DNA from 2 places in the Agromyces solani genome. Region 2 is predicted to be linked to the other one. Evidence: predicted binding sites of a transcription regulator. Region 2 holds the regulator's gene; the other holds the start of a gene.
What was found. The regulator LexA, encoded in region 2, represses DNA repair genes until DNA is damaged. The targets are predictions, from matches to a motif close to TCGAACANNTGTTCGA.
Positions count from the first base shown of each region.

Region 1: the regulator LexA is predicted to act here: its motif matches at 6,375-6,390, upstream of AC3RJ7_RS04380 (HNH endonuclease signature motif containing protein).

Region 1 covers NZ_JBYRER010000001.1:939,501-955,063, forward strand. The annotation lists gene AC3RJ7_RS04360 (ABC-F family ATP-binding cassette domain-containing protein) at 1-1,868, shown strand, start outside; gene AC3RJ7_RS04365 (MetQ/NlpA family ABC transporter substrate-binding protein) at 2,052-2,960, shown strand; gene AC3RJ7_RS04370 (methionine ABC transporter ATP-binding protein) at 3,064-4,092, shown strand; gene AC3RJ7_RS04375 (methionine ABC transporter permease) at 4,092-4,751, shown strand; gene AC3RJ7_RS04380 (HNH endonuclease signature motif containing protein) at 4,908-6,356, opposite strand; gene AC3RJ7_RS04385 (hypothetical protein) at 6,575-7,039, shown strand; gene AC3RJ7_RS04390 (MarR family winged helix-turn-helix transcriptional regulator) at 7,131-7,628, opposite strand; tRNA gene AC3RJ7_RS04395 (tRNA-Gln) at 7,765-7,836, shown strand; gene glmU (bifunctional UDP-N-acetylglucosamine diphosphorylase/glucosamine-1-phosphate N-acetyltransferase GlmU) at 7,915-9,354, shown strand; gene AC3RJ7_RS04405 (ribose-phosphate diphosphokinase) at 9,369-10,403, shown strand; gene AC3RJ7_RS04410 (long-chain-fatty-acid--CoA ligase) at 10,406-12,109, shown strand; gene AC3RJ7_RS04415 (hypothetical protein) at 12,123-12,635, shown strand; gene AC3RJ7_RS04420 (VOC family protein) at 12,658-13,011, opposite strand; gene AC3RJ7_RS04425 (DUF998 domain-containing protein) at 13,211-14,362, shown strand; gene AC3RJ7_RS04430 (hypothetical protein) at 14,387-14,749, opposite strand; gene AC3RJ7_RS04435 (DUF202 domain-containing protein) at 14,746-15,069, opposite strand; gene AC3RJ7_RS04440 (YidH family protein) at 15,066-15,419, opposite strand; gene gnd (NADP-dependent phosphogluconate dehydrogenase) at 15,539-15,563, opposite strand, start outside.
Region 2 covers NZ_JBYRER010000002.1:988,304-1,003,866, reverse strand. The annotation lists gene AC3RJ7_RS12370 (ATP-dependent helicase) at 1-784, opposite strand, end outside; gene AC3RJ7_RS12365 (pyridoxal phosphate-dependent decarboxylase family protein) at 875-2,287, opposite strand; gene AC3RJ7_RS12360 (SseB family protein) at 2,434-3,282, opposite strand; gene priA (bifunctional 1-(5-phosphoribosyl)-5-((5-phosphoribosylamino)methylideneamino)imidazole-4-carboxamide isomerase/phosphoribosylanthranilate isomerase PriA) at 3,296-4,042, opposite strand; gene hisH (imidazole glycerol phosphate synthase subunit HisH) at 4,151-4,789, opposite strand; gene hisB (imidazoleglycerol-phosphate dehydratase HisB) at 4,786-5,400, opposite strand; gene AC3RJ7_RS12340 (histidinol-phosphate transaminase) at 5,397-6,527, opposite strand; gene AC3RJ7_RS12335 (LysM peptidoglycan-binding domain-containing protein) at 6,633-7,025, opposite strand; gene lexA (transcriptional repressor LexA) at 7,299-7,967, shown strand; gene AC3RJ7_RS12325 (alpha/beta fold hydrolase) at 7,974-8,714, opposite strand; gene metE (5-methyltetrahydropteroyltriglutamate--homocysteine S-methyltransferase) at 8,824-11,190, opposite strand; gene AC3RJ7_RS12315 (methylenetetrahydrofolate reductase) at 11,324-12,301, opposite strand; gene hflX (GTPase HflX) at 12,551-14,080, opposite strand; gene AC3RJ7_RS12305 (class I SAM-dependent methyltransferase) at 14,123-14,728, shown strand; gene AC3RJ7_RS12300 (MFS transporter) at 14,765-15,563, opposite strand, start outside.

The DNA of each region.
Region 1 (15,563 bases), on a different contig from region 2:
CACACCTCCTCGGCGCCGAGCGCCTGCATCTCGAGTTCCCGACGCGCACCGTCTTCGACGAGGTCACCCTCGGTATCGACGAGGGCGACCGCATCGGCATCGTCGGCCGCAACGGCGACGGCAAGTCGACCCTCCTGAAGCTGCTCGCGGGCCGGCTCGAGCCCGACGGCGGGCGGGTCACGCAGCGCCGGGGCCTCCGCATCGGCATGCTCGACCAGGCCGACGTCGTCGACCCCGGCAAGACGGTCGCCGAGGCCGTCGTCGGCGGCATCGACGAGCACGTGTGGGCCGGCGACGCGAAGGTGCGCGACGTCATCGCGGGCCTGCTCGCGGATGTCCCGTGGCAGGCGCCCGTCGCGAGCCTGTCGGGCGGGCAGCGCCGCCGGGTCGGGCTCGCCGCGCTCCTCGTCGGCGATTGGGACGTGCTCTTCCTCGACGAGCCCACGAACCACCTCGACGTCGAGGGGATCGCGTGGCTCGCCCGCCACCTGAACGCCCGCTGGCCCGCGACCGCCGGCGCGGTCGTCGTCGTGACCCACGACCGCTGGTTCCTCGACGAGGTCTGCACGGCCACGTGGGAGGTGCACGACGGCATCGTCGAGCCCTTCGAGGGCGGCTACGCGGCGTACATCCTCCAGCGCGTCGAACGCGACCGGATGGCCGCGGCGAGCGAGGCGAAGCGGCAGAACCTCATGCGCAAGGAGCTCGCATGGCTGCGGCGCGGCGCGCCCGCGCGCACGTCGAAGCCGAAGTTCCGCATCGAGGCGGCGAACCAGCTCATCGAGAACGAGCCGCCGGTGCGCGACACGGTCGAGCTCAGCCGGCTCGCGGTGTCGCGCCTCGGCAAGGACGTCGTCGACCTGCTCGACGCGACCGTCGAGTACCCGGGTCTCGACGGCGAGCCGCGCACGGTGCTGCACGAGATCGAATGGCGCATCGCACCGGGGGAGCGCACCGGCATCCTCGGCGTCAACGGGGCCGGCAAGTCGACCCTGCTCGGCCTCGTGACCGGAGCGGTCGAGCCGACTGCGGGGCGGGTCAAGCGCGGCAAGACCGTGAAGATCGCGACCCTCAGCCAGGAGCTCGCCGAGCTCGCCGAGTGGGGCGACGAGCGGGTGTCGGCGGTCGTCGCCGAGCAGCGCGCGAGCTACACGATCGGCCAGGGGTCGAAGGCCGTCGAGCTCACGCCCGGGCAACTGCTCGAGCGGCTCGGCTTCACGAACGCGCAGCTCTCGACGCCCGTGAAGAATCTCTCGGGCGGACAGAAGCGGCGCCTGCAGCTGCTGCTCATCCTGCTGCAGGAGCCGAACGTGCTCATCCTCGACGAGCCGACGAACGACCTCGACACCGACATGCTCGCGGCGATCGAGGACCTGCTCGACTCGTGGCCGGGCACGCTCCTCGTCGTCTCGCACGACCGGTACCTGATCGAGCGCGTCACCGACCGGCAGCTCGCGGTCGTCGACGGGCACCTGCGCGACCTGCCGCGCGGCATCGAGCAGTACCTCGAGCTGCGGGCCGGTGCGGATGCCGCGCGGCCGGCGACTGCGGCGGCACCGGGCGGTTCGGCGGGCGGCCCCGGCAGGCTCGCCCCCGCGGGGGATGCCGCGCCCGTCTCCGGCTCGACCGTTGCACCGTTGCTCTCCGGCGCCGACCGCCGCGCCGCGGAGAAGGAGCTCTCGTCGATCGACCGCCGGCTCGAGAAGCTGCAGGGGGAGATCGCCAGGCATCACGAGCAGCTCGCGCGCCACGACCAGTCCGACTACGTGGGCCTCGGCGTCCTCGGCGACGAACTGCGCGGGCTCGAGGCATCCGTCGCCGATCTCGAAACCCGCTGGCTCGAAGTATCTGAAGCGCTCGAAGGATGACGTCGCAGAAGCTGTGACGCATTGTGACCATGCGGTCAACAGGGCGAAGAACCTTCGCCTAACGTGGAGTTGCGCCCGCGTTCGCGGCATCGAAGCCCCCACCGACATCCTCCGTGGCGGAGCCATGCCGGCATGCAGCCGATCAGGCCCTCGATCGCGTGCGCCCACCGAGAGAGGAATCCCATGTCACGTCGTACCCGCATCACCTCAGTCATCGCCGCGCTCGCCGCGGTGCCCCTCGTCGCGTCGCTCGCGGCCTGCGCCTCGAACGGCTCGGGCTCCGAGGCGGGCGGTTCCGACGAGGTCGTGAAGATCGGCGTCGTCGGCGCGGGCGACCCGCAGTGGGACGCCTTCGAGCAGGCCGCCGCCGACGAGGGCATCACGCTCGAGATCATCGACTTCGGCGACTACACGCAGCCGAACCCCGCGACGACCGAGGGCGAGCTCGACCTCAACCAGTTCCAGCACATCGTGTACCTCGCGGACTACAACGTGTCGGCCGGTGAAGACCTGACCCCCATCGGCGCGACCGCGATCTACCCGCTCGGCCTCTACTCGACGAAGTACGAGTCGGTCGACGACATCTCGGAGGGCGAGACCGTCGCCGTGCCGAACGACGCCTCGAACCAGGCTCGCGCGCTTCTCGTGCTGCAGTCGGCCGGCCTCATCGAGCTGAAGAGCGGCGGCACCATCTTCAGCGACCTCGCCGACATCGACGAGGCGAAGTCGAAGGTGAAGGTCACCGCGCTCGAGGCGTCGCTCACGCCGACCTCGCTGCCGGACGTCGCGGCGGCCGTCATCAACAACGACTTCGTCGAGGACGCGGGCCTGACGTTCGAGGACGCGATCGCGCAGGACGACCCGACCGACCCGAACGCGCTGCCCTACGTCAACATCTTCGCCACGCGCGCCGAGGACAAGGACAACGCCACCTACAAGAAGCTCGTCGAGATCTTCCAGACCGACCCCGAGGTGCAGGCCGGCCTCATCGAGGCATCGGGCGGCACCGGTGTTCCCGTGACCACCCCCGTCGCCGACCTCGAGTCGTCCCTCGCCAAGGTCGAGGCCGACACCGAGGCCGCCAAGGGCTGATCGTTCCGGCAGGAACGATGGATCGTTCGTCGCACGGGCGGCGGGCACCGCGGTCACCGCGGGCGCTCGCCGCCCGATGCGGCGTTCCGGGAGGAGACCCATCATGGCGCTCGTCGCGCTGAAGAACGTCACCAAGACGTACCCGGCACCCGATCGTGCCGGGGCCGAGATCGTCGCCGTCGACGACGTCACCCTCGACATCGAGCCGGGCGACGTCTACGGCATCATCGGGTACTCGGGCGCGGGCAAGTCCACGCTCCTGCGGCTCGTGAACGCCCTCGAGCCCGCGAGCTCGGGGTCGATCGAGCTCGACGGTCGCGAGATCGTCGGCCTGCCCGAGCGCGAGCTCCGGGGCATCCGGCTCGGCATCGGCATGATCTTCCAGCAGTTCAACCTGTTCGAGGCGAAGACGGTCGCCGGCAACGTGGCCTACCCGCTCAAGGTCGCCGGCTGGTCGAAGACGGAGATCACCGCCCGCGTGGCCGAGCTGCTCGAGTTCGTGGGGCTCGCCGACAAGGCGAAGGCGTACCCCGACCAGCTCTCGGGCGGCCAGAAGCAGCGCGTCGGCATCGCCCGGGCGCTCGCGACCTCGCCGCGGCTGCTGCTCGCGGACGAGGCGACGAGCGCGCTCGACCCCGACACGACGCAGGAGGTGCTCGAGCTCCTCAAGCGGGTCAACCGGGAGTTCGGCGTGACGATCATCGTCATCACGCACGAGATGGACGTCATCCAGTCGATCGCGACGAAGGTCGCCGTCATGGACGGCGGTCGCGTGATCGAGAACGGCGACGTCTTCGACGTGTTCTCCGATCCGCGGAACCCGTCGTCGCAGCGCTTCGTCGCGACGGTCGTGAAGGGCGTGCCGTCGCCCGCGGAGCTCGCGGTGCTGCGCGAGCGCCACGATGGCCGGATCGTCACGATCTCGTTCCGCGACACCGACGCCTCGCAGGCGTCCGTCTTCCTCGAGCTCGCGAACGCCGGGCTCGACTTCGAACTCGTCTACGGCGGCATCAACGACATCCAGGGGCGGGCGTTCGGTCACCTGACGCTCGCGATCAGGGGGGCGGATGCCTCGATCGATACGGTGCTCGCCTCGATCGGCTCGCGCGCGGAAGTGACGGAGGCCCTCTGATGGATCGCCTGTTCGAACTCGGCCCCGACTTCTGGATCGCGGCCGCCGAGACGCTCTACATGGTCGCGCTGACCCTGCTCATCGGCGGGTTCGTCGGCCTCGTGCTCGGCATCGTGCTCTACGCGACGCGGGCCGGCGGACTCATGCCGAACCGCGTCGTGTACAACGTGCTCAACGTCGTCATCAACTTCTTCCGGCCGATCCCGTTCATCATCTTCCTCGCCGCCGTGCAGCCGCTCGCGCGCTACGTGATCGGCGTCGGCATCGGCAACGACGCGCTCATCTTCTCGCTGTCGATCGCGGCGTCCTTCGCGATCTCGCGCATCGTCGAGCAGAACCTCATCACGGTGTCGCCCGGCGTGATCGAGGCGGCGCGGTCGATGGGGGCGGGGCCGGTGCGGATCCTCCGCACCGTCGTCATCCCCGAGGCGCTGGGGCCGCTGATCCTCGGCTACACGTTCATCGTCGTCGCGATCGTCGACATGACCGCGATGGCCGGGTTCATCGGCGGCGGCGGCCTCGGAAACTTCGCCCTCGTCTACGGGTTCCGCCAGTTCCAGCCGGCGATCACGTGGGCGGCGCTGCTGCTCATCGTGATCTTCGTGCAGGTGCTGCAGTTCCTCGGCAACTGGCTCGCCCGCAAGGTCATGCGCCGGTAGGGCGCGGTCGGCGGCGCGCCGCTCGTTTCGTTCGCGGCAGAGGGATCGGGCGCGAGCGCGGCGAATCGGCGCGGTGCGGCGCATCGGCGCGGTGCGTCATCGGGGCGGTGCGGCGGATGGGGTCGTCGGACCTGCTCGGGACGTCGATGGACCCGGTCAGAACGGCGCGTTCGGCGGGTACTCGGCGCGGCCGTGCTCGACGTTCGGCAGGCTCGGTGCATCGGCCACCCGACCCGGCGCGTCCGGCCCGCGGCGATCACCGGGTTCGACCGGATACGGCGGTGTCGGTATCGGCTCAGCCGGATGGGTCGTATAGGCCCGCCCCGAGGGCGAGCGCCACTCGAGCACGCCGGCGCCGCCGTGCACGACCGACCAGGCCGTCTCGTGCTTCAGGTGATGATGACCGGTGCAGAGGTGCGCGAGATTGTCGTGCGCGGTCGGATTGCCGTCGGCATAGTCGCGGGTGTGATCGATCTCGCTGCGAACCGCCGGCCGGTTGCAGCCAGGGAACCGGCAGGTGCCGTCTCGCACGCGCAACCAGCGGCGCAGGTCGGCCGGCGGTCGGTAGCTCGCGCGATCGACGTCGAGCACGGTGCCCGTCACCGGGTGAGTGAGCAACCGGGTGAACGAGGGAGCGTTCGCCGCGAGGCGACGTGCGGTGTCGGCGTCGATCGGCCCGTAGCCGTCGAGGTGCCCGGGCGCGTGGTCGAGCCCCATGAGCGTGAAGACCGGAACGGTGACGTGCACCGTCGCACGAGCCGCAGCGATCGCCTGGCCACCCGGGTCGCCATCGGGGAGGAGGCCGACACGAAGGAGGTCGTCGGCGAAGTCGGCTCGAAGTCGCTCCCGGGTGCGGTGGTCACCGGCGTCGGCGGCGGCGCGCGCGGCGCCGTCGAGCCGCACGACGATGCTCAGTGCGTCAGCCGCCGGGAGGAGCACGTGCACCCAGGCCATGCCGTCGGCGGCGGGCTCGAACTCGACTCGCCGCGTGTCGCGCGCGGCTCGATGCCGTTCGGAGGTCGTCTCGGCGAGAAGCTCTTCACGGAGGCGACGGGCCTTGACGCGCAGCTTCGCCGCAGTGAGCTCGGCCCCGAGTGCGGCGAGGCGTTCGTCGAGCTCGGCACGCACGCGCGGCTGATCGGCGAGGTCGCAGCCGGCGCCGATGATGACGCGAGCGTGCTGCATCGTGAGTTCGCCGCGGCGCAGCGCCGACAGGGTGGCCGGCAGCAGGTTCGACAGCGCCCATGCCTCGTCGATCTCGCGCTGCATCGTGCGCTCGGGGGTTCGCAGTGCGACCGCGAGCTCGGCCACGACGCTGCGGCGCGCCATCTCATCGCGACGTGCGGTCGACAGTGAGGCCGAAACGAAGGCGCCGGCATGGCGCAGCGCGAAAGCGACCGTCATCGCGATCACATCGATGTGCATCGCCCGATGCATCGCCTCGATGCGCTGCGCCCGCACGGCGGCGTCGACGAGCACGGCGAGACCCTCCTGTGCGCGCGCGAACGGGGACATCTCAGCGGGTGGCGAGAACGCTGCGGGTGGCGGCGTGACGTGCTCCGCGAGCGCTCCGGAGGAGGGGGTCGTGCGCTCGTCGAAGGTCATGCTCCATGGTACCGAAGTTCGAACGAATGTTCGAGTGATTCGGTGGATGATGGCGGGCCCGGATCCGCCGCTCGTGCCCTGCCCGCGGATGGACCGCCGGTCGTGCGGCGAGACGCTTGATGCACGACCCGTCCTCCACAGGGCGCTGTTCCGCGGCATCCCTCACGATTCGTGCTCGCGTCGCGCGGCACCTCGCGGCGCGCCCGCAGGATCGATGAATGACCGACCGAGACGCCGAGACCGAACCGACGAGCGAGCGAAGCACCGACCCGAACCTGCCCGACGTGCCCGTCATGACCGACGCCGCACTGCAGGACCGGGTAGAGGTGCTCATCCAGCAGGCGTTCCGCCGCCAGTGGTGGACGCTCTTCTTCGACGACGAGGGCCACCAACTGCTCATGATGCCGATGGCCGACTATCCCGGTGCGCCTGACGAGCCGACCCCGGAGGGCACGGCCGCGCAGGTCCTCGCGAACCGCGTGGCGTACGTGTGCGACTTCGTCGGCGCGACGCGGGTGGCCTTCGCCTGGGAACGCTGCGGTCCCGAGCAGAGTACGCCGGTCGACCGCGAGTGGGCGCGCGAACTGGCCGCGGCCTGCCGAGCCGAGCACGTCGAGGTGTGGTCGCAGTTCATCGTGCACGACGGCGGCGTCCGCTGGTTCGCGAGCGACGACTACGCCTGACGGCGGCACCGGTGAGCGAGGGCCGCCTCGGGCGAGGCTCACCTCGGAGCGAGGGCCGACTCACGACCAGCGGGCAGCCCCCGTGCGTCGGTCAGCCTTCGTCGAAGCCGAGGCTGAGCTTGCGCAGCAGGCCGGCGAGCCGCTTCTGCTCGGCCGCCGGCAGCCGGGCGAGCAGTTCCGCCTCGGCGTCGACGAGCCGCGTGATCGCGGCGTCGACGCGGGTGAGCCCCGCCGGGCTCATCTCGACGAGGATGCCGCGCCCGTCGTTCGGGTCGGTCTGGCGACTCACGAGCCCGCGCTCGACGAGCCGGTCGATGCGGTTCGTCATGGTGCCGCTCGAGACGAGCGTCTGCTGCAGCAGCTGCTTGGGGGAGAGCCGATACGGCGAACCGGCGCGGCGGAGCGCCGAGAGCACGTCGAACTCGCTGGACTCGAGCTCCGACCGGGCGAACGCCTGGCGGCGCGCGCGGTCGAGGTGCTTCGACAGGCGCGCGACGCGCGAGAGCACCTGCAGCGGGGCGAAGTCGAGATCGGGACGCTCGCGCTCCCAGTCGTCGACGATCCGGTCGACCTCGTCAGCATCTCTCACCCCGCCATTATCCCGCCGGTCGCGGCGGCGCCCGGTGAGGATGCCTCGGCCGGGCGCGCACGGCCGCCCGGGCGCCGATCGGGCCCCGGCCGCCATGGCAGACTTGATGTCGCGCGCGACGCGACCGCTCGCGCGATCCGCCATGGTGTAACGGCAGCACGACAGCCTTTGGAGCTGTGAGGACCAGGTTCGAATCCTGGTGGCGGAGCCCGCCCGGCCACGATCGGGTTCGAGCGAACTCGTGGCCGACGCCGAAGCATCCGCCAGCAACCGACAGGAAGCCCGCATGACCGACCAGAACCTCGCGATCATCGTCCTCGCCGCCGGCCAGGGCACCCGCATGAAGTCGTCGCTGCCGAAGATGCTGCACCCGCTCGCGGGCACCCCCCTCGTGGGCCACGTGCTCGCGACCGCCCGCGCGCTCGACGCGGCCCACGTGCTCGCCGTGGTGCGACACGAGCGCGACCGCGTCGCCGCCGCCGTCGAGGCCGAGTTCCCCGGCATCGTCATCGTCGACCAGGACGAGGTCGACGGCACGGGCCGCGCCGTCGAGCTCGCCGTCGCCGCGCTGCCCGACGACTTCGACGGCGACGTGCTCGTGCTGAACGGCGACGTGCCGCTGCTCGACGCCGACACCCTCGCCGGGTTCCTCGCCCAGCACCGGGGCACCGCGTCGGCCGCCTCGGTGCTCTCGGCCGTCTACGACGACCCGACCGGCTACGGCCGCATCGTGCGCGGCGAGGCCGGCGCCTTCGACCGCATCGTCGAGCAGAAGGACGCGTCGGACGACGAGCGCGCGATCGCCGAGATCAACGCCGGCATCTACGCCTTCGGCGCCTCGGCGCTGCGCGACCAGCTCGCGAACCTCACGACCGACAACGCGCAGGGCGAGAAGTACCTCACCGACGTCATCGGGCTGCTCCGGGCCGCGGGGTCCGAGGTCGAGGCCGTGCCCGTGAGCGAGCCGTGGCTCGTCGCCGGTGTCAACGACCGGGCCCAGCTGTCGGAGACGGCGGCGCGGCTCAACGCCCTCATCGTCCGCGGCTGGCAGCTCGCCGGCGTCACGATCGACGACCCGGCGACGACCTGGATCGACCTCGCGGTGAAGATCGAACCCGACGTGACCATCCGCCCCGGCACGCAGCTCAAGGGCGCGACCGTCATCGAGACCGGCGCGATCGTCGGCCCCGACTCGACCCTCGTCGACTGCGAGGTCGGCGCGGGCGCGCACGTGAGGCGGACCGACGCCACGCTCGCCGTGATCGGCGCCGGCGCGACCGTCGGCCCGTGGTCGTACCTGCGCCCCGGCACCGTGCTCGGCGCCGACGGCAAGATCGGGGCCTTCGTCGAATCGAAGAACACCACGATCGGCGATGGCAGCAAGGTGCCGCACCTCTCGTACGTCGGCGACGCCACGATCGGCCGCGGCGTCAACCTCGGCGCCGGCACGATCACGGCCAACTACGACGACGTCAACAAGCACCGCACCGAGATCGCCGACGAGGTGCACACGAGTTCGCACACCGTGCTCGTCGCGCCCGTTAGGCTGGGTGCCGGAGCGAAGACCGGCGCCGGCGCGATCGTCCGCAAGGACGTTCCCGCCGGGGCACTGGCCCTCAGCGTCGCCCCTCAACGCAACATCGAGGGGTGGGTCGAAGAGCATCGGCCCGGTACGGAGGCGGCTCGTGTCGCCGCCGAGGCGCGGTCCGTCGAACGAGGCGAGTGAGCAGAAGGCGAACCATGGGGCGCAAGAAGAAGGTCGTTGACCTGGACCGAGAGAACAACATCGCACCCGGCCTGCAGGCGAAGACCAAGAAGCGTCTCGTCGTCGTGTCGGGCCGCAGCGATCCGGCGCTCGCCGCGCAGGTCGCCGCGACGCTCGGCACCGAGCTCGCGCCGACCGAGCACCGCACGTTCGCGAGCGGTGAGATCTACACCCGCTTCGAGGTGTCGGTCCGCGGCTGCGACGTCTTCGTCGTGCAGTCGTTCGGCCCGCCCGTCAACGAGTGGCTCATGGAGCTGCTCATCATGCTCGACGCGCTCAAGCGCGCCTCCGCGAAGCGCATCACCGTCGTCGCCCCGTACTTCCCCTACTCGCGGCAGGACAAGAAGGGCCGCGGCCGCGAGCCGATCTCGGCGCGTCTCGTCGCCGACCTGCTGAAGACGGCGGGCGCCGACCGCATCATGAGCGTCGACCTGCACGCGGCCCAGATCCAGGGCTTCTTCGACGGCCCCGTCGACCACCTGTTCGCGAAGCCCGTGCTGCTGCGCCACTTCCAGGAGAGCCTCTCGGGCGACGACCGCACCAAGCTCACGGTGGTCTCGCCCGACATGGGCCGCGTTCGCGTCGCCGACACGTGGGCCGACGATCTCGGCGCCCCGCTCGCGATCATCCACAAGCGTCGCGACCCGAAGGTCGCGAACCAGGTCACCGTGCACGAGATCGTCGGCAACGTCGACGGCCGGGTGTGCCTCCTCGTCGACGACATGATCGACACCGGCGGCACGATCGTGAAGGCCGCCCAGGCGCTCAAGGCGAACGGGGCCGAGAAGGTCATCGTCGCCGCGACCCACCCGATCTTCAGCGACCCGGCGACCGAACGCCTGCAGGACCCGGCGATCGACCAGGTCGTCGTGACCGACACGATCCCGCTGCCGCCCGAGAAGCGCTGGGAGGGGCTCACGATCCTGCCGATCGCGCCGCTGCTCGGTCGCGCCATCCGCGAGGTCTTCGAAGACGGCTCGGTCACGAGCATGTTCAACGGCGAGGCCTGATCGTGCGCTCGGCCCTGCCCGGCCGTCCGTGGGTCGCGAGCTACGCCGACGGCGTGCCCGACGAGGTCGAGCCGCCCGAGGGGTCGCTGTACGACCTGATCCGCGCGTCGGTCGAGCAGTACCCCGATCACGTCGCGCTCGAGTTCTTCGAGCGCACGATGACCTACCGCGAACTCGGCGACGAGATCGAGCGCGTCGCCGAAGGGCTGCGGCTGCTCGGAGTGCAGAAGGGCGACCCGGTCGCGCTCGTGCTGCCGAACTGCCCGCAGCACATCGTCGCGTTCTACGCGGTGCTGCGGCTCGGTGCGATCGTCGTCGAGCACAACCCGCTCTACACGCCGCGCGAGCTCCGCCACCAGTTCGAAGACCACGGTGCGCGCGTCGCGATCGCGTGGAGCAACGTCGTCGCGACGATCCAGGCCTTCCCCGACGACATCGCGGTCCCGCACCTCATCTCGGTCGACGTGACCCGGGCGATGCCGTTCACGATGCGGGCGATGCTGCGCCTGCCGATCGCGAAGGCCCGCGAGTCGCGCGCGGCCCTCACGACGAAGGTGCGCGGGGCGATCCGCTGGGAGGAGCTCACCGCCTCGAAGCCGATCGACCCGCACATCATCGCGCCCGGCGTCGACGACGTCGCGCTCATCCAGTACACGAGCGGCACGACCGGCAGCCCCAAGGGCGCGACGCTCACGCACGCGAACCTCGAGGTGAACGCGGCGCAGGCGCGCGCCTGGGTGCCCGACGTGCCGCGCGGCAGCGCGGTCGTCTACGCCGTGCTGCCGATGTTCCACGCCTACGGCCTGACGCTCTGCCTGACCTTCGCGATGAGCATGGGCGCGCGGCTCGTGCTGTTCCCGAAGTTCGACCCCGATCTCGTGCTCAAGGTCGTGAAGAAGCGGCCGGCGACCTTCCTGCCCGCCGTCCCGCCGATCTACGACCGGCTCACGAAGGCGGCATCGGCCGCGGGGGTGTCCCTCGACGGCATCCAGATCGCGATCTCCGGTGCGATGCCGCTCTCGGCCGAGGTCGTCGAGCCGTGGGAGGCCGCGACCGGCGGGTACCTCGTCGAGGGCTACGGCCTGTCGGAGTGTTCGCCCGTGCTCATGGCGAACCCGGTCGCTCCGAACCGGAAGGCGGGCACGGTCGGCCTGCCGCTGCCGTCGACCGAGTGCCGCGTCGTCGATCCCGACGATCCCATGACCGACGTCGCCCCGGGTGCAGAGGGCGAGCTCGTGGTGCGCGGTCCGCAGGTGTTCTCGGGCTACTGGCTGAAGCCCGACGAGACCGAGGCCGTCTTCGTCGACGATCCGGCCGGCGGTGCGCGCTGGTTCCGCACGGGCGACATCGTCGCCATCGACGACGAGGGCTTCGTGCGGATCGTCGACCGGATCAAGGAGCTCATCATCACGGGCGGCTTCAACGTGTCGCCGAGCGAGGTGGAGGAGGCGCTGCGCGCGCACCCCGACGTCGAGGACGCAGCGGTCGTGGGCCTGCCCGACGAGCACTCCGGCGAGCAGGTCGTCGCGGTCGTCGTGCTGCGCGACGGCGCGACGTTCGACGAGCGTGCGATCCGCGAGTTCGCACGCGACGGGTTGACGCCGTACAAGGTGCCCAAGCGCATCGTGCAGGCCGACGACCTGCCGCGCTCCCTCATCGGCAAGGTGCTGCGCCGCGAGGTGCGCAACGGCCTCCTGAACGGCTGAGCGGGCGACGATCGTGTCGTTCCTGTCCGCCGAGACCGCGAGGGCGCTCGCCGAGCTCGTGGCCCTCGACGCGCTCGCCTCGGGCGACGGCGACGGCGACGGCGACGGCGAGGGGGATGCCTCGCCGCTCGAGCGGCTCCGAGGCATCCGCTCGCTCGTGGCCGCCCTCGAAGCCGAGCCCGCCGTGCTCGCGGCCGTGCGCGAGGCCGTCGCAGCGGGCACCGGCTGGGACGAGATCGCGGACGCCGCGGGCCTCAGCCCGTCCGCGGCGAAATACCGCTGGGCGGGCGACGACGCCGCGATCGCCGATCGGCAGGAGGCGAGCCGGCGCCGGAAGCGCGAGCGGCCGTCGAGCGTGCCGACCGACCTGCCCGGTCTCTCGGTCGCCGAGGCCGCGGCGAAGTTCGGGGTGACGGCGCAGGCGATCTACCAGCGGGTGAACCGGGGACAGCTCGAGGCGCGCACCGTCGAGCTCGCCGACGGGCGGAAGTACAAGCGCGTCTTCCCGGCCGACACCGCCGGGTGAACCGGCCGGCGGCCGCCTTCGCTCACGCGACCGGTTCGAGGAACTCGAGCCGGTTGCCGTGGCAGTCCTCACTGTAGAAACGGCGCATACCGGGGAAGTCGTCGTCGAAGCGCACGGGGTAGCCGGCCTCTCGGAGCCGTGCCGCCCACTCGTCGAGGCCCGTCACGAGCAGGCCCGGGTGCGCCTTGGTCGCCGGGCGGAAGTCGGGCTCGACGCCGAGGTGCAGTTCGATGCCATGGCCGCGGAACCAGCAGCCGCCGCGCGCCGCGAGAGCGGGCGGCTTCTCGAGCTCGGTGAGTCCGAGCACCCCCGTGTAGAAGTCGCGGAGCGCCTCCTCCCGGTGCGGGGGACAGGCGAGTTGGACGTGGTGCAGCATGCTGGCCTCCGAGATGTCTCGATATCAAGATATCTCCCTCGGCGTGCCCTCGCGAGCGAAGTCGGCGACGCTCGATCGCGGGTGTTGGAGCGGCGTTCGCGCGGGTGCTAGGTTGCGGCTGAGGCCCGAAGACGGGCCCGCCGGACGGCCGGGTCCGATCGCTCGATCGCACGTCCGGTCACCGAGCCGAGGGAGTGCGATGTCCACGTCGATCGCCAAGCTGCTGCGTCATCCGGCGGCGAGCACCCAGTCGCTCGAATCGGTCGCACTCCTGCTCGCCGGTGCGGTGCTCGTCGTCGTCGCGCCGATCTCCTGGCTGTTCTACCGCGACGGCGAATGGCCCATCTCGGGGCCGGGTTCGCTCGGCCAGGCGATCGCGATCACGTCGGCCGTCGTCGCCGGTGCCGCCTTCGTGTTCGGGCGGGCGGTGGTCGCCACCCGGGCCGGCCGGGCCGGTGTCACCGACGCCGCCGAGCGTCGCGGGCGGCTGCGCTGGTTCGACGTCGCCGCCCTCGCGATCGCGCACGCCGTCATCGCGCTGCTCGGCTGGACGGGACTCGCCTCGGTGCTGAGCCTCAGCTTCATCGACGCCGTCGTCTTCTCGGTGCCGGCCGCCGCCCTGACCGGCGTCGCCGTCGCACTCACCGCCTACGTCGTGTTCCTGTCGTCGGTGCACATGAGCCCGATGATGCTCTCGCTCGTGCTCGCCGTCTTCCTCGTGCTGGGCGCGCTCGCGAGCATGCTGAGCGCATCGGACCCGTACTGGTGGAAGATGAACCTCAGTTCGCTCGGCATGACCGACGACATCTCCGCGCTCGCCTTCAACCTGACGCTCATCGTCGCGGGCGTGCTCGTCACGACGATCGCGCACTACGCGGTCTCGTCGATCGCGGCGACGACGCCGAAGGAGATGAAGGGCCGGCGCAAGGTCACCGGCATGCTCGCCCTGCTCGGCGTCCTGCTCGCCTGCGTCGGCGTCTTCCCGGTCGACGAGTACCTGCAGGCGCACAACCTCGCGGCGACCGGCATGGCGATCGTCTTCACGGTGCTCGTGTTCGCGCTGCACCGCTGGCTGCCGGCGGTACCGCGCCCGTTCGTCATCCTCGGCTACGTCGACGTCGCGATCATCGTCGTGATGGCGGCGTTCTTCATCAACGGGTACTACAACCTGACCGCGGTCGAACTCGTCGTCGCGGTGCTCGTGTTCAGCTGGGTGATCGTGTTCCTCCGGAACCCCGGCGACCCGGCGCAGGCCGAAGGCGTCGGGTCGGCCGTCGGCGGGGCCGACGGGGCCGACCGTCCCGAACCGGTCGGCGACCCGACCGGGACGGGCGCGAACACGATCGCCTGACCGTTCCGCGGTCGATTCCCGACGTCAGGCCGGCCGCTCCTCGGGCTCGACGGGCGTCGGCGCCGACGGCAGCAGGCCGAGGTTCGCGAGCGGGGTGGCGACGCCGCCGGGGCCGATGGCCCAGCACTGCCAGCCGGGACCGCCCGCGCCGAACAGCTCGAGCGAGACCCGGAAGTCGAGGGCGTCGACGTCGTAGCGTTCGACGTAGACGGCGCAGGCGCGGGTCGCGGCCGACTGCGCCTGCCCGATGAGCGAGAGCACGAGCGGCAGCACGAGCGCACCGAGTGCGATGAGCACGGTGATGCGCAGGGCCTTCCGCCGGCGCTCGCCGTAGACCGGTCGTTCGTCGTGCGGGCTGTCGTCGAACCCGGGGTGATCGGCGATCATGCGCCGCTCCTGCCCACGACCGAGGCGATGCCCGCCGCTGCGGCGACGACCGTCACGGTCGCGATCGCGACGATGAGCCACGCGGGCGGCGCGAATCGCCCCGACTCGAGTTGCCGGCGCCGCACCGCGCCGACCGCGGCGACGGCGGCCGCCGCCCCGACGAGCACGACACCCGCGACGACGAGCCAGTCCTCTCCTTCGACGAAGCCGGTGCGCAGCGCGAGCAGCGCGTTCACCGCCACGAGGAGCGCGGTTCGACTCCACGACAGCGACGTGCGCTCCGGCTGCAGGCCGGGGTCGCGAACGGTCGCGTCGCTCATGGCAGGGCCAGGAAGACGGTGAGCACGATCGCCGCGACGAGGCACACGCCCGCGAGCACGGGCAGGGCCCAGCTGTACCCGAGCCGGCCGCCGTGGCGCATCGCGATCTCGTTGCTGCGCCAGCGGAAGTACGAGAGCAGCGCGAGGGCTGCGGCCGCGAGGCCGAGCATGACCGCCAGCAGGGTGACGACGGGACCCGGGCCGACGTTCGCCGCGAACTCGTGCAGCAGCACGCCGCCGGCGATGAGGGCGAGGGCCGTGCGGATCCAGGCGAGGAACGTGCGCTCGTTCGCGAGCGTGAAGCGGTAGTCGGGATCGTCGCCCTCGCTGCGCCACTTCGGTTCGGCCATGCGTCGAGCCTATCCGCGACCGCGCGGCACGCCGACGCGCGAGACGCGAATCGCCCGCCCCGGACGACGGGACGGGCGATTCGACTCGACTCCGAGGCATCCTGGGATGCCCCGTGCCGTCAGTGCGACGACGGCGTGGTCTCG
Region 2 (15,563 bases):
TCGCCTGTTCGACGTGCGGCCAGATCGAGCCCGTGGCGTCGTCGTCGGCGGGCAGCCGCGCCATGTCCTCGACCGGCACGACCACGCGCAGGTCGAATCGCTTCTCGGCCGGCGGCGCGACGACCTCGACCGGGGCGCTCGCGCAGAGGAAGCGCGCCACCTCGTCGACCGGGCGCACCGTGGCCGAGAGCCCGATGCGCTGTGCGGGCCGCTCGAGCAGGGCGTCGAGCCGCTCGAGCGAGAGGGCGAGGTGCGCGCCGCGCTTCGTGCCGGCGACCGCGTGGATCTCGTCGACGATGACCGTCTCGACCGAGCGCAGCGTGTCGCGCGCCTGCGAGGTCAGCATGAGGAACAGCGACTCGGGCGTCGTGATCAGGATGTCGGGCGGCGTGCGCAGCAGCGCCCGACGTTCGTTCGCCGGCGTGTCGCCGGACCGCACACCGACGGTGACGCGCGGTGGGGCGGCCCCGAGTCGTTCGGCCACCCGAGCGATGCCGGTGAGGGGTGCCCGCAGGTTTCGCTCGACGTCGACGCCGAGCGCCTTGAGCGGCGACAGGTAGAGCACCCGCGTGCCGGGTGCGGCGGCCGGCTCGGTCGTGAGCCGGTCGATCGCCGAGAGGAAGGCCGAGAGCGTCTTGCCCGAGCCGGTGGGCGCCACGACGAGCGCATGCGCACCGCCCCCGATGGCCCGCCAGGCGCCCTGCTGCACGGCGGTGGGCGCGCGGAACGCCTCGGCGAACCACGTGCGCGTCGCCTCGGAGAAGGCCGCGAGCGCGTCGGTCATGGCTCCCATTCAAGCGGATGCCGCCGACATCGCTTCCCGCGGGCGTCGGCTTCATCGCCGCCGGCCGCGGGACGGGTCCGGCCGTGCGGATCAAGCCCGGCCGCCGCCGACCGCCTCGAGCGCCCGGGCGACGGCTGCGACGGTGCGATCGGCCTCGGCGGCGGAGGTCGCCCAGTTGCTCACCGAGAACCGCACCACCGACCTGCCGCGCCACCGCGAGGTCATCGCGAGCACCTCGCCCTCCTCCCACAGTCGTGCCGAGAGGGCCTCGGTCGCCGCATCATCGGCGAGCGCCAGGCAGACCTGCGTGAACACGACCTCGTTGAGCACCTCGACGCCGGGCAGCCCGGCCACGCCCTCGGCGATGCGCCGGGCCGAGTCGGCGAGGCGTTCGACGAGGGCGACGACGCCCTCGCGACCGAGCGAACGCAGCACCGCCCACGTCGGCACGCCGCGCGCCCGTCGCGACAGCTCGGGCACCCGCTCGTGCGGGTCGGCGACGGCGTCGCTCGCCTGCAGGTAGCTCGCGTGCATGCTGAGCGCCCGCTGCATCGCCCGCTCGTCGCGCACGATCGAGATGCCGCAGTCGTACGGGACGCTCAGGGTCTTGTGCGCATCCGTCGACCACGAGTCGGCCGCTCCGACCCCGTCGACGAGGTGCCGGAGGCGCGGGCTCGCGCACGCCCAGAGCCCGAACGCCCCGTCGACGTGCACCCAGGCACCGGCCTCGTGCGCGACCTCGATCGCGGCGGCGAAGTCGTCGAACGACCCGGAGTGGATGTTGCCGGCCTGCAGCACGACGAGTGCCGGCCCCGACCCGGCGCCCAGCACCTCGCGGAGCGCATCGACCCGGATCCGGCCCTCCTCGTCGGCCGCCGCCTCGATCGGCGCGCCGAGGCCGAGATAGCGTCCGGCGAGATCGACCGTGCCGTGCCGATCGGCCCCGACGACGAAGCGCACGCGCGGCGCCCCGAACACGCCGTCGGTCGCTGCGTCCCAGCCGACCCGGCGCAGCAGCTCGTCGTGTCCGGTCGCGAGCCCGACGAAATGCGCCATCGTAGCGCCCGTCGTGAAGCCGACGGCCGATTCGGCGGGCAGACCGAGCAGGTCGACGATCCACTCCCCCGCGAGCTCCTCGACCGCCGCGACGCCTGGCGTCGCGAACCGCAGGCCCGTGTTCTGGTCCCACGCGGAGACGAGCCAGTCGGCGCCGAGCGCGACGGGCTGCGCGCCGCCCATCACCCATCCGTAGAAGCGCGGCGAATTGACGCCGAGGAGTCCGGGCTCGACGGCGTCGGCCAGGCGCTCGAGCGCGCGCTCCGGCCTCTCGCCGGCGGTCGGCAGGGATCGACCGAGCCGGTCCTTCACCGCATCGGCGTCGAGTTCGGGCGGGATCGGCCGTTCGGCGAGCCCGTCGATCCACGTCCGGGCGCGTGCGGCCGCGAACTCCAGCGGTCGGTCGTACTCGGGTCGCCGTGCTCCGGCCGACGGTCGCTCGGTCATGATCCACACCTGACTTCCGCGCACTCGTGCGCGTTCCAGATGATGCTCCGGCCCGGCCGCGCGGTCAATGCCCAGTTCGGGCGGTGCTCACGCGTTCCGACCGCCGCCACCGCGGGACGGAGCGGATCGCCCGGTCTTCCGACGGCTCAGCCGTTGCGCCGACCGCCGACGAGGCGCACGGCGAGCGAGTCGACGCCCGTCGCGATCGCGTCGTCCTCGGCCCAGCGCCGCGCGAGCCGCGCGGTCGTGGCGTCGAGCTCCTCGCGGGTGAGGCCGTCGACGAGGCGCAGCGTCACGACGAGCTCGGGACCGGCGAGGCGCGCGAGCGGGTCGCCCGCGGCGAGGTCGACGCCGAGCACGGCCAGCTCGCTGCCGATCGAGCGCTCGAACGCCCGGCGCACGACCTCGTCGGCGAAGGGCGGGGTCCACGGCTTCTGCTGGGCCACCGCCCAGACGGCCGGCCGACGCAGCACGAACTCCCCTGGCGATGCCGGGTCGAGCACGACGAGCTCGGTGCCGTCGTCGGCCGCGGCGAGCGCGACCCTGACGCCGTCCGCCGGCACCGGGCGCGCGACCGGGTTCCAGGCCCGCATGGTGTCGACCGACGAGAACACGGGCAGCACCCGGCGCCCGTCGGGTCCGTCGACCGTGACGATCGAGAGCTCCTGGCTCTTGTCGACGGCGTGGCCGTGCGCCCCGATCTCGGCACCGCCGTCGCCGAGCTCTGCGAGCAGCGGGATCAGCAGCCGGGACGCGCCGAACGCCGCGACCACCTCGGCCTGACCGCCGTCGCCGTCGCGGAACGCGCTCAGCGCGGCCGCGAGCGCCGCCGGCGTCGAGCCGTCGTCGTCCGCGTGCGGATTCGCATCGAACGAGCGGCCCGCCCACGGGACGCCCGCCGAGTCGGCGAGATGCGCCGGCAACGGCCTCGACGCGTCGGGCGTGGAGCCCGCGGCATCCCCGTCGTGCGCCGTTTCGCCGTGCTCTGCGGTCATGTGCGGGGCGTCGTCAGTTGCTCGCGACGTCGAGCGCCTCGGCGAGCGTGAACGCGCCGGCGTAGAGCGCCTTGCCGACGATCGCCCCCTCGAGGCCGAGCGGGACGAGTTCGCGGAGCGTCGCGAGGTCGTCGAGGCTCGAGACGCCGCCCGATGCGACGACGGGACGGTGCGTGCGGTCCATGACCTGGCGCAGCAGCTCGACGTTCGGCCCCTGCAGCGTGCCGTCCTTCGTGACGTCCGTCACGACGTAGCGGGCGGCGCCCGCCTCCTCGAGGCGGTCCATGACCTGCCACAGGTCGCCGCCGTCCTTCGTCCACCCCCGCGCGGCGAGCGTCGTGCCGCGCACGTCGAGGCCGACGGCGATGGCTTCGCCGTACTGGGCGATGACCGAGGCGGCCCACTCGGGGTTCTCGAGTGCCGCCGTTCCGAGGTTGATGCGCTTCGCGCCGATCTCGAGGGCGTGCTCGAGCGACTCGTCGTCGCGGATGCCGCCCGACAGCTCGACGTTGACGCCGCGCACCTGCCGGATGACCTTCTTCAGGATGCCCCCGTTGGAGCCGCGCCCGAACGCCGCGTCGAGGTCGACGAGGTGGATCCACTCCGCGCCCTGGTCCGCCCAGTCGACGGCCGCATCGACCGGGTCGCCGTAGCTCGTCTCGGTGCCGGCTTCGCCCTGCGTCAGGCGAACGGCCTTGCCGCCCGCGACGTCGACGGCCGGCAGCAGCACGAGGCCGGGGGTCTTGTTGAACTCACTCATCACTACTGTCCTCGATCGCGGTACACCGTCGGAGACCCGACGGTCGGCACAGTCACAGGATCATAGTCGCCCGCGGCGCGCGCGACGTCCCCATGACCGACGGATGGCTCAGGCGAGTGCGCCGAGCCAGTTGGAGAGCAGCCGGATGCCGGCATCCGACGACTTCTCGGGGTGGAACTGCGTCGCGGACAGCGGGCCGTTCTCGACCGCGGCGAGGAATCGCCCGCCGTGTTCGGCCCACGTCAGCTTCGGTTGCGGGAACGGGGGCATCACGTCGAGGTGCCACGACTGCGCGGCGAACGAGTGCACGAAGTAGAAGCGCTCGTCCTCGATCCCGTCGAAGAGCACCGATCCCACGTCGGGCGTCACCGTGTTCCAGCCCATGTGCGGCAGCACCTCGGCGGGGAGCTCGGTGACGGCGCCGGGCCACTCGCCGAGGCCCTCGGTGTCGACGCCGCGTTCGACGCCGTGCTCGAACAGCACCTGCATGCCGACGCAGATCCCGAGGACGTGCCGGCCTCCGGCGAGGCGCCGGTCGATGACCTCGTCGCCGCGCACCGCGCGGAGCTGCTCCATCACGGCCTTGAACGCGCCGACGCCGGGCACGACGAGTCCGTCGGCCTCCATCGCCGCCGCACGATCGGCCGTGACCTCGACCTCGGCCCCCGCGCGCTCGAGCGCCTTCGCGGCGGAGTGCACGTTGCCCGACCCGTAGTCGAGCACGACGACGCGGCGGGTGCGGCTCACAGCGCGCCCTTCGTCGACGGGATGCCGCTGACGAGCGGGTCGAGCGCCTTCGCCTGACGGAACGCGCGGGCGAACGCCTTGAACTCGGCCTCGGCGATGTGGTGGGGATCGCGCCCGCCGAGCACCGTCACGTGCACGGTGAGCCCCGCGTTGAAGGCGATCGCCTCGAACACGTGGCGCACCATCGATCCGGTGAAGTGCCCGCCGATGAGGTGGTACTCGAACCCCTCGGGCTCCCCCGAGTGCACGAGGAACGGCCGGCCCGAGATGTCGACGACCGCCTGTGCGAGCGCCTCGTCGAGCGGCACGAGCGCATCGCCGTACCGCGAGATGCCGCGCTTGTCGCCGAGCGCTTCGCGGATCGCCTGCCCGAGCACGATCCCCGTGTCCTCCACGGTGTGGTGCACGTCGATGTGGAGGTCGCCCGACGCGCGGACCGTGAGGTCGGTCAGCGAGTGCTTCGCGAACGCCGTGAGGAGGTGGTCGTAGAACGGCACGCCGGTCTCGACGTCGCTCGCACCCGAGCCGTCGAGGTCGATCGACAGGTCGATGCTCGATTCGCTCGTCTCGCGCTGCATGCGCGCCGTGCGCGGCTTGGGCTGGGCGGTCATGCGTCGATCCTATTCTCGGCGGACGGGCCGGCTTCGCCGGACGTGGAGCCGACCGGCGCGAACACCGCGATCGCCTCGAGGAACGCGGTGGTCTCCGCCTCGGTGCCCGCACTCACCCGAAGGTGCCCGGGGATGCCCAGCTCCCTGATCAGGATGCCTCGCGCCAGCAGCCCCTCGAACACGGCGTGCGGGTCGTCGACGCCGCCGAAGAGCACGAAGTTCGAGCCGCTGCGGTGCGGAGCGAAACCCAGCCGTGCGAGTTCGGTCGTGATGCGTTCGCGCTGACGGCGGATGTCGTCGACCATCGCCAGCATCTCATCGGCGTGGGCGAGCGCGCCGAGGGCTGCGGCCTGGGTCAGCGCCGAGAGGTGGTAGGGCAGGCGCACGAGCCGGAGGGCGTCGATGGTCGCGGGGTCGCCGGCGAGGTAGCCGACGCGCGCGCCCGCGAATGCGAACGCCTTGCTCATGGTGCGCGAGACGACGAGGCGCGGCCGCCCCTCGAGGAGGGTGAGGGCACTCGGCGTGCCGGGGTCGGCGAACTCGAAATACGCCTCGTCGACGACCACGATGCCGCGCGCCGCGTCGGCGACGGCACGCACCGTGTCGAGCGGGAGCGGGGTCCCCGTCGGGTTGTTCGGCGTGCAGAGGAAGACGAGGTCGGGGTCGTGCTCGCGCACCGCGGCCGCCGCCGTCTCCGGGCTCAGCTCGAAGTCGTCGTCGCGCTCCGCGGAGATCCACCTGGTGCCGGTGCCGGAGGCGAGCAGGGAGTACATCGAGTAGGTCGGCGTGAACCCGAGCACCGACCGACCGGGCCCGCCGAACGCCTGCAGCACCTGCTGGAGCACTTCGTTCGAACCGTTCGCCGCCCAGATCTGCTCGGGAGCCAGCCCGTGGCCGAGGTACCCGGCGAGCGCCTCTCGCAACTCCGTGAACTCGCGGTCGGGATACCGGTTCAGTCGGAGGATCGCGGCGGCGACCCGGGCGACGATGTCGTGCGCCACGTCCTCGGGGATGGTATGCGTGTTCTCGTTGACGTTGAGGGCGACCGGCACGGCCTTCTGCGGAGCGCCGTACGGGGAGCGACCACGGAGGTCGTCACGGATGGGAAGGTCGTCGAGACTCGTCACCGAACCATGCTAGCCACGCTGCCCGGGCCCGACGCCGCGTGCGTCACCGTGTGACCGAGGCCCCGACCGGCGCCGCGGTGCGGCAGGCTGAGACGCGCGCACCGCTCATTCGGAAGCGGGGACCGCGAGACGCTGGCCTGGCTCGATCGTCGCGCCGTCGAGCCCGTTGAGCCGGACGATCTCGGCGATCGTGTCGCGCGGATCGGCCGAGGGGTCGATCGCCTCGGCGATCTCCCAGAGCGAGCCGCCGACATCGACCGTGACGTACTGCAGCGACCCGCCGCCCGCCATGTCGGCGGCGGCACCGCCGGTGTTCAGCACGGCGGTGAACGCCCAGATGACGATCGGCAGCGCGGCGAGGGCCGTGAACACGACGCGCCCGCGTCGGGTCAGCCGCAGCCGCGTGCGAACCCCGGGGCCCGCCGCCCCGTCGACGCGGTTCGCACGGGGCGTCGATGCACCGTGACGGTACTCGTTCGTCATGATCGCTGCGCTCATGTCACCCTCCTGCGTGGACTGCATCCGGCCCTCGGCCGGGAGGGCCGGATGCGAATCTCTGTTCCGAATATATCTTCGAACATCTTCGACTGCAAGCATTCGGCGGCGGAACTCGTGCGAACCGATGTGGCGACACACTCGAACGAATGTTTGCCGCGCCCGCCCGTGGCGGATACAGTTTCGAATGTCTGGGAACAGTGGACCAGACACCACCGACATCCGATCGCGAGGGCGATCGCAACGAGGGGCGGAATCGTGAAGAGCGACAACGACGTGCGCGAGATCGGCAGGGCACGCCGCCGCAAGAGCCTGAGTGCGAAGCAGATCGCGATCCTCGAGGTCGTGCAGCGGTCGGTCGCCACCCGCGGGTACCCGCCGAGCATGCGGGAGATCGGCGACGCGGTCGGCCTCTCGTCGCTGTCGAGCGTCACGCACCAGCTCAACCAGCTCGAGCTCGCCGGCTACCTGCGACGCGACCCCAATCGGCCCCGCGCGCTCGAGGTGCTCATCGAGCTCCCCGGGCTCGACGAGCGCACTCCGTCGGCGGGCGAGCCCGCACCGGTCGGCGACGCCGCGATGGTGCCGCTCGTCGGTCGCATCGCCGCCGGCGTTCCGATCACGGCCGAGCAGCAGATCGACGAGGTCTTCCCGCTCCCCCGCCAGCTGGTCGGCAAGGGCGAGCTCTTCATCCTCAAGGTGGTCGGCGACTCGATGGTCGACGCGGCCATCTGCGACGGCGACTGGGTCGTCGTCCGGTCGCAGCGCACCGCCGAGAACGGCGAGATCGTCGCCGCGATGCTCGACGGCGAGGCGACCGTCAAGGTGTTCCGCCAGCGCGACGGCCACACCTGGCTGCTGCCGCGCAACACCGCGTTCGAGCCGATCCTCGGCGACCACGCCGAGGTCCTCGGCAAGGTCGTCGCCGTGCTCCGGACGGTCTGAGCCCGATCAGGCCGCGCTCACCGCGTGACCCTGGCCTCGCAGCCACTCGACGATCGCGTGCATGAACCCGGTGTGATCGTCGCGGAAGACCGTGTGTCCCGTGCCGGGCACCGTGGTGACGGTCATCCCCCGGCGCCGCAGGTCGGCCGCCACCCGGTCGGTGATGAGCAGGCTCCGCTCGGCGAGCAGCACGAGGCTCGGCGCCACCAGACGCGTCGGCGGCACGAGGGGACGAGTGTCGGCGAAGCCGAGGATCGTGCGCTTGTCCCAGTCGCGCAGCGTCGCGAGCTCGATGTCGACGTCGACGGCGCTCCACTTCGGGTTCATCCGAACCAGCGCGCCCCGTCGCGGGCGGGGGGCGATCGCGAAGAAGACCTTGTACGCGAGACCGAGCGGACCCTTCGGGAACGCGAAGGCCGGGTCGACGTAGATCGCGGCACGCGGTGCGAGACGGTCGGCGACGAGACTCGCCACGAGGCCGCCCAGCGAATGGCCGAGCACGACGTCGGGCGGGCCGTCGAGCATCGGCGCGACGGTCTCGACGACGTCGTCGGCCCAGGCCGCCGGCGAGTACCGTGAAGCGCGCGGGCTGCGCCCGTGACCGGCGAGGTCGACCGCGAGCACCCGGAACCCCTGCGCCTCGAGCTCGGCGGTGACGCGGTGCCACGCGCGCGAGTCGGACATGATGCCGTGGATGAGGATGGCCGTCCGGGATCCGGCGCCCGTCTCGTGGACCGCGAGTTGCATGCGACGACGGTACGTCGGCCGCCTGTGCATCCGCCCCGTGGATGATGCGAGGCCGCCGAACATCGACGGGGCGGATGCCGCGTGCCCGCGACATCCGCCCCGTCGACGCCTATCGGACGGGTGCCGAGACCGCCGCGCCCGCGGTCGACGACGCGCCGCGGACCGCGCGCGCCGCCTCCACGAGGTTCGCGAGCGAGGCGACCGTCTCGTCGTAGCCCCGGGTCTTGAGCCCGCAGTCGGGGTTCACCCAGAGCCGCCCGGCCGGGATGCCGGCGGCGGCCCGCTCGAGCAGTTCCCGCAGCTCCGCCGTCGACGGCACGCGGGGCGAGTGGATGTCGTAGACGCCCGGTCCGATGCCGTGGTCGAAGCCGTTGGCCGCGAGGTCGTCGACGACCTCCATCCGGCTCCGTGCCGCCTCGATCGACGTGACGTCGGCGTCGAGCGCCTTGATCGCCTCGATCACGACACCGAATTCGGAGTAGCAGAGATGCGTGTGCACCTGCGTGCCCGGCGCTGCCGCGGCGGTCGCGAGGGTGAACGAGCCGACCGACCACTCTAGGTACGCGGGCTGTTCGGCGAGCTTCAGCGGCAGCAGTTCCCTGAGCGCCGGCTCATCGACCTGGATGATGCGGATGCCCGCTTCCTCCAGGTCGGCGATCTCGTCGCGGAGGGCGAGCGCGACCTGACGGGCGGTCTCGCCGAGCGGCTGGTCGTCGCGCACGAACGACCACGCGAGGATCGTCACCGGACCCGTCAGCATGCCCTTGACGTGCCGGTCGGTGAGCGACTGCGCGAACGTCGACCACTCGACCGTCATCGGCGCCGGGCGCGAGACATCCCCCCACAGGATCGAGGGGCGCGTGCAGCGCGAACCGTACGACTGGACCCAGCCGTGCTCGGTCACGGCGAAGCCGTCGAGCAGCTCGGCGAAGTACTGCACCATGTCGTTGCGCTCGGGCTCGCCGTGCACGAGGACGTCGAGGCCGAGCTCCTCCTGCAGGCGCACGACCCGCTCGATCTCGTCGCGCATGAGCGACGCATAGCCGTCGGCGTCGAGTTCGCCGCGCCCGAGGCGTGCGCGGGCGACGCGGAGGTCGCTCGTCTGCGGGAACGACCCGATCGTCGTCGTCGGCAGTTCGGGCAGCCCGAGGTTCGCCTGCGCCGCGATCCGGTCGGCCTCGGCACCGCGGTGGAAGTCGCCCTCGGTGAGGCCCGCGAGCCGCTCGCGCACCGCGGGCACGCGCACGCCCGGTGCGGCCGCCCGGTCGGCCAGGGCGGCGGATGCCTCGGCGAGCGCCGGCGCGACCGCCTCGCGCCCCTCGGCGAGGCCGAGCGCGAGGGTCGCGACCTGCCCGACCTTCTGGTCGGCGAACGCGAGCCACCTCGCGAGCCGCGGGTCGAGCCGCGACTCGTCGTCGACGTCGTGCGGCACGTGCAGCAGCGAGGTCGACGTCGAGACGGCGACGGCGCCGGAGCGGTCCCTCAGGGCCTCGGCGCGGTCGAGCGCGGCCGCGAGGTCGCCGCGCCAGATGTTGTGCCCGTCGACGACGCCCGCGACGAGCGTCTTGGTACGCAGCGCCGCCGCGGTCGCGGCGTCGAGTCCGGAAGGGGCGGTGCCGCGCACGAGGTCGAGTCCGATCGCCTCGACCGGCGTCGCCGCGAGGACCGGGAGGGCGTCGTCGAGCGAGCCGTACGGGGCCGCGACGAAGATCGCCGGGCGCCGCTCGAGCTCGCCCAGGGCCTCGTACGCGGTCGCTGCGGCGTCGAGCACGCGATCGCGCGGCACGTCGATCGCCTCCGACACGAGCGCCGGCTCGTCGAGCTGCACCCACTGGGCACCTGCGTCCGCGAGCTCGGCGAGCAGCGCCGCGTAGACCGGAAGGAGGTCGGCGAGCCGATCGATCGGGCGGTACCCGTCGGGCGCACCGTCGGCGGCCTTGGCCAGCGACAGGAACGTGACCGGGCCGATCACGACCGGCCGGGAGACGAAGCCCTCGGCGCTCGCCTCGGCGAACTGGGCGACGAGTCGCTCGGCATGCAGCGAGAACTCGGTCTCCGGCCCGATCTCGGGCACGAGGTAGTGGTAGTTCGAGTCGAACCACTTGGTCATCTCGAGCGGAGCCCGCTCGCCCTCGCCGCGCGCGATCGTGAAATAGCCCGAGAGGTCGAGCCCGCCGTGCTCGTCGAGCAGGTCCGCGAAACGGGCCGGCACGGCGCCGACCGCGACGGCCGCATCGAGGACCTGGTCGTAGTACGAGAACGTCTCCGGGATCGCCGATCCCGTGCGGGCGAGTCCGAGCTCGGCGAGCCGTTCGCGCGTCCGCGATCGCAGCGCGCGAGCCCGCTCCTCGAGCTCGGCCTCGTCGATCGCGCCGGCCCAGAACGCCTCGACCGCGCGCTTGAGCTCGCGGCGTCGGCCGATGCGGGGATAGCCGAGCACGGTTCCCGTCGGGAAGCCGGTGGTGGGTTCGGTCATGACTCGTTCCTTTCGATTTCCGGGTACGCCGAAGCACCGCGCAGATGGCGGGTCGTCGACATCGACCGCGGGGCATCGGGCCCCGGGCCGGTGGTGATGGGAGTGAGGTACGCCGGACCGGCGTGCGCCGCGGTCAGGTCCTCCGGCCGGCGCGGGCGCCGAGCCCGAGCCGGTCGAGCACCGAGAGCACGGTCTCGTGCCGGTTGTAGGTGTAGAGGTGCAGGCCCGGCGCTCCGCCCCGCAGCACCTCGTCGGCGAGCGACGCGGCATGGCGTTCGCCGATCTCCGCGCGCGCCTCGATGTCGGGCTCGATCTCGAGGGCGATCGCGAGGTCCGCCGGCGCCTCGACCCCGGTCAGCTCGGTGAGCCGCGCGAGTCGTGCGGGGTTCGTCACCGGCATGAGCCCCGGGAGGATCGGGATGGTCACCCCCGCGGCGCGGGAGCGCTCGACGAAGCCGAGGTAGTCGTCGGCGTGCCAGAAGAGCTGGGTGATCGCGAGGGTGGCCCCGGCGACCTCCTTCGCGAGGAGCGTGTCGACGTCCTGCGAGAGACCGCGCGATCGCGGGTGCCCCGTCGGGAACGCCGCGACCGCGACCCGCTCGGGCCGTGGCCGGGCGTCGATCCGTCGGGCGCGCGGCGCCCCGGGCACCCCCGCCTCGCCGAACGGCTCGCGCTCCTCCTGCACCCGGTGGATGAGCTGCACGAGCTCGGCGGCGGTGCCCAGGTCGCCGAGGCCGGCGTCGGGGTCATCGCCCTCGGGCGGGTCGCCGCGCAGGGCGAGGAAGCTCGTGATGCCCGCATCGAGGAACTCCCGGACGAGACGGTTGGCCTCCGCGTGCGACGAGCCGACGCACGTCAGGTGCGCCATCGGCTCGACCGACGTGTGCTCGAGGATGTACCGCAGCACCGTGAGCGAACGCCCGCGCTGCGACCCGCCCGCCCCGAACGTCACCGAGATGAAGGCCGGGTCGACCTCGGCGAGCCGGTCGATCGTCCGCCCGAGGGCGATCGCCGCCGCGTCCGTGCGCGGCGGGAAGAGCTCGAAGGAGATCGGCGGGCACCCGGTACAGTCGCCCGTCTCCCGGGTGCCGGCGGCGCCGTTCGCGGCCATGTCGGACTCCTCGATGGGATGCCGGCGGCGGTGGTGGCACGGCAGGCCGCGGCCGCCGCCGGACGGCGGATGGGTCACGCGGGCGGGTGCCGGGCTCGGCGGTCGCTCCAGGCGGCGGGCATCCGGCCCGTCGCCGACGATCATGAGCGACGATACGCGGTCGGTGCGGCGGACGGGTCAATATGACCCGGGATGACGAACGGCTCGGATGCCTCGGCGCGCGCCGAGGCATCCGAGCCGTTCGACGGACTACGCGGCCGCGACGGGCGCGGTGAACTCGGCGTACTGGCCGGCGAGCTCGGGCGAGACCAGTGCGCGCACGCGCGTGCCGTCTTCGACGTAGTCGAGCTCGAGCACGCGCGCCTGCTCGTGCAGGGTCGAGACGACGTCGCCGCGGTCGTACGGCACGAGCAGTTCGACTTCGATCGCGGGGTCGGGCAGCATCTCGCCGATCGCCGCGAGCACGTCGGCGATGCCCTCGCCCGTTCGCGCGGAGGCGAACACCGCGTCGGGCTCGAGGCCGCGCAGCACCAGTCGGTCTTCGGGCGACACGAGGTCGGCCTTGTTGAAGACGACGAGCTCGGGGATGTCGCGGGCGCCGACCTCGCCGATGACGTCCCGCACCGTTGCGATCTGGCCGGCCGGGTCGGGATGTGCCGCATCCACGACGTGCACGATGAGGTCGGCGTCTCCGACCTCTTCGAGCGTGGACCGGAACGCCTCGACGAGCTGGTGCGGCAGGTTGCGCACGAAGCCCACGGTGTCGGCGATCGTGTAGACGCGTCCGTCTGCCGTCGTGTTGCGGCGGACCGTGGCGTCGAGCGTCGCGAAGAGGGCGTTCTCGACGAGCACGCCCGCGCCCGTCACGCGGTTGAGGAGGCTCGACTTGCCCGCGTTCGTGTACCCGGCGATCGCGACGGAGGGCACCGCGTTGCGGCGTCGGTTGGCCCGCTTCGCCTCGCGGGCGGGTTTCATGCCGGCGATCTGCCTGCGGAGCTTCGCCATGCGCGAGTGGATGCGTCGGCGGTCGAGCTCGATCTTCGTCTCACCCGGGCCGCGCGAGCCCATGCCGGCGCCCCCGGAGCCGACCTGGCCGCCGGCCTGGCGGGACATCGACTCGCCCCAGCCGCGCAGGCGGGGAAGCAGGTACTCGAGCTGGGCGAGCTCGACCTGGGCCTTGCCCTCGCGGCTCTTCGCGTGCTGGCTGAAGATGTCGAGGATGACGGCGGTGCGGTCGATCACCTTGACCTTCACCGCGTCTTCGAGCGCGCGCCGCTGGCTCGGAGCGAGCTCGGTGTCGGCGACGACCGTGTCGGCGCCGAGGGAGGCGACGATGTGCCGGAGCTCCTCGACCTTGCCGCGACCGAGATAGGTCGAGGGGTCGGGGTGCGGGCGGCGCTGCAGCACGCCGTCGAGCACCCGGGCACCGGCGGTCTCTGCGAGGGCCGAGAGCTCGCGCAGCGAGTTCTCGGCGTCGTCGAGGGAGCCCTGCGAGTACACGCCGATGAGCACGACGTTCTCGAGCCGGAGCTGCCGGTACTCGACCTCGGTGACGTCCTCGAGCTCGGTCGAGAGGCCCGCGACGCGACGCAGCGCCGCGCGTTCTTCGCGGTCGTACTGCTCGCCGTCGGTGTCGGCACCGGCGGCCGCGTCGGAGCCGTGCGCCATCATGGCCTCGGCCTCGCCCGAGCCGAACCGGGTCACGCCGGCCTTCGTCTCGGCGCCCCGCAGCACTCGCTCGACCGCGTCGTCGGCGGTGTTCTGTTCGGCTTCGTTCATCGTGTTAACCCTACTTCCGATCGCTGCGATAGGTTCCCCTACATGAGTTCCGACCACTACTTCTCCTCCGCGCCGTCGAGCGACGCACGCACCCGCACCATCCGCGTGACGCTCGCCGGACGCGAGGTCGAACTCGTGACCGCAGGCGGCGTCTTCAGCCCCGAGCACCTCGACCAGGGCACCCGCGTGCTCCTCGACGCGGTGCCCGCTCCCCCGGCGACGGGCCACCTGCTCGACCTGGGCGCCGGCTGGGGCCCGATCGCGCTGACCCTCGCGATGCGGTCGCCCGAGGCGACGGTCTGGGCGGTCGACGTCAACGAACGCGCCCTCGACCTCACGCGACGCAACGCCGCGCGGCTCGGCCTCCACAACATCAACGCCGTCACGCCCGACGGTGTTCCCGGCGACGTTCGCTTCGCGACGATCTGGTCGAACCCGCCCATCCGGGTGGGCAAGCAGGAGCTCCACGACCTCCTCTCGCGCTGGTTGACCCGCCTCGACGACACAGAAGGCGCTGCGGCCTGGCTCGTGGTCGCCAAGCACCTCGGCGCCGAGTCGCTGCAGCGCTGGATCGGCGACGAGCTCGGCCTCGACGTCGAACGCGCGGCGAACTCCAAGGGGTTCCGCGTGCTCGACGTTCGTCGCTGACGCGCCGGCGATCGATCGGGCCCGCCGCGGCCGACGCTACCGCCCGGCCGTCAGGCGTGCGGCACGCACGGCCGCGGCGGTCGTGAGGACGAGGAACGCGACCGTCGCCACGAGCACCGCGACGAGCGGAAGCGCCCACGCCCCGGTCGACTGGTGCAGGGCTCCGAGCACCGGGGGTGCCGTGGCGGCGAGGAGATAGCCGCCGGCCTGCACGAGCGCCGACATCTGGGTGGTCTCGCGGTCGGTGCGCGTGATCCGCACGACGGTGGCGATGATGACGACGAACCCGCCGCCCTGGGCGATGCCGCCCGTGACCGTCCAGACGAGGTACGCCTCGGGGGCGAGGAGCAGGCCGAGGGGCAGCGTCGTCCACAGCACGCCGACGATCGCGGGCTGCACCCACGCCGGCCGCAGCCGTCCGAGGAACGGCACGCCGAGGGCGCCCACGACGGCCGCGAGCTGGAAGAGGGACGCGACGTTGCCCGCGGCGATCGGGTCGAGGCCGAACTCGTCGGCGTACAGGCTCGGCAACCACGCGCTCAGCCCGTAGTACGAGAAGGACTGCGCGGCGAAGGCCGCCGCGAGGAGCCACGTCATGGGGTTGCGCCACGCCGAGTACTCCCCCGGCGCGATCGCACCCGTCGGACCGGTGACGGCCGCCATCGACCCCGTCACGGCGAGCGCCTCCGCCTCGCGCGCCTCGCGGCTCTCGGCGGTGACGCGCCGCAGGTGCACGCCCCAGACGGCGAGCGCCACGACGATGAGCACGCCCCAGATCGCGGTCGCCCACTGCCAGCCGATCCGCTCGGCGAGCGGTGCCGTCACCGCGATCGTG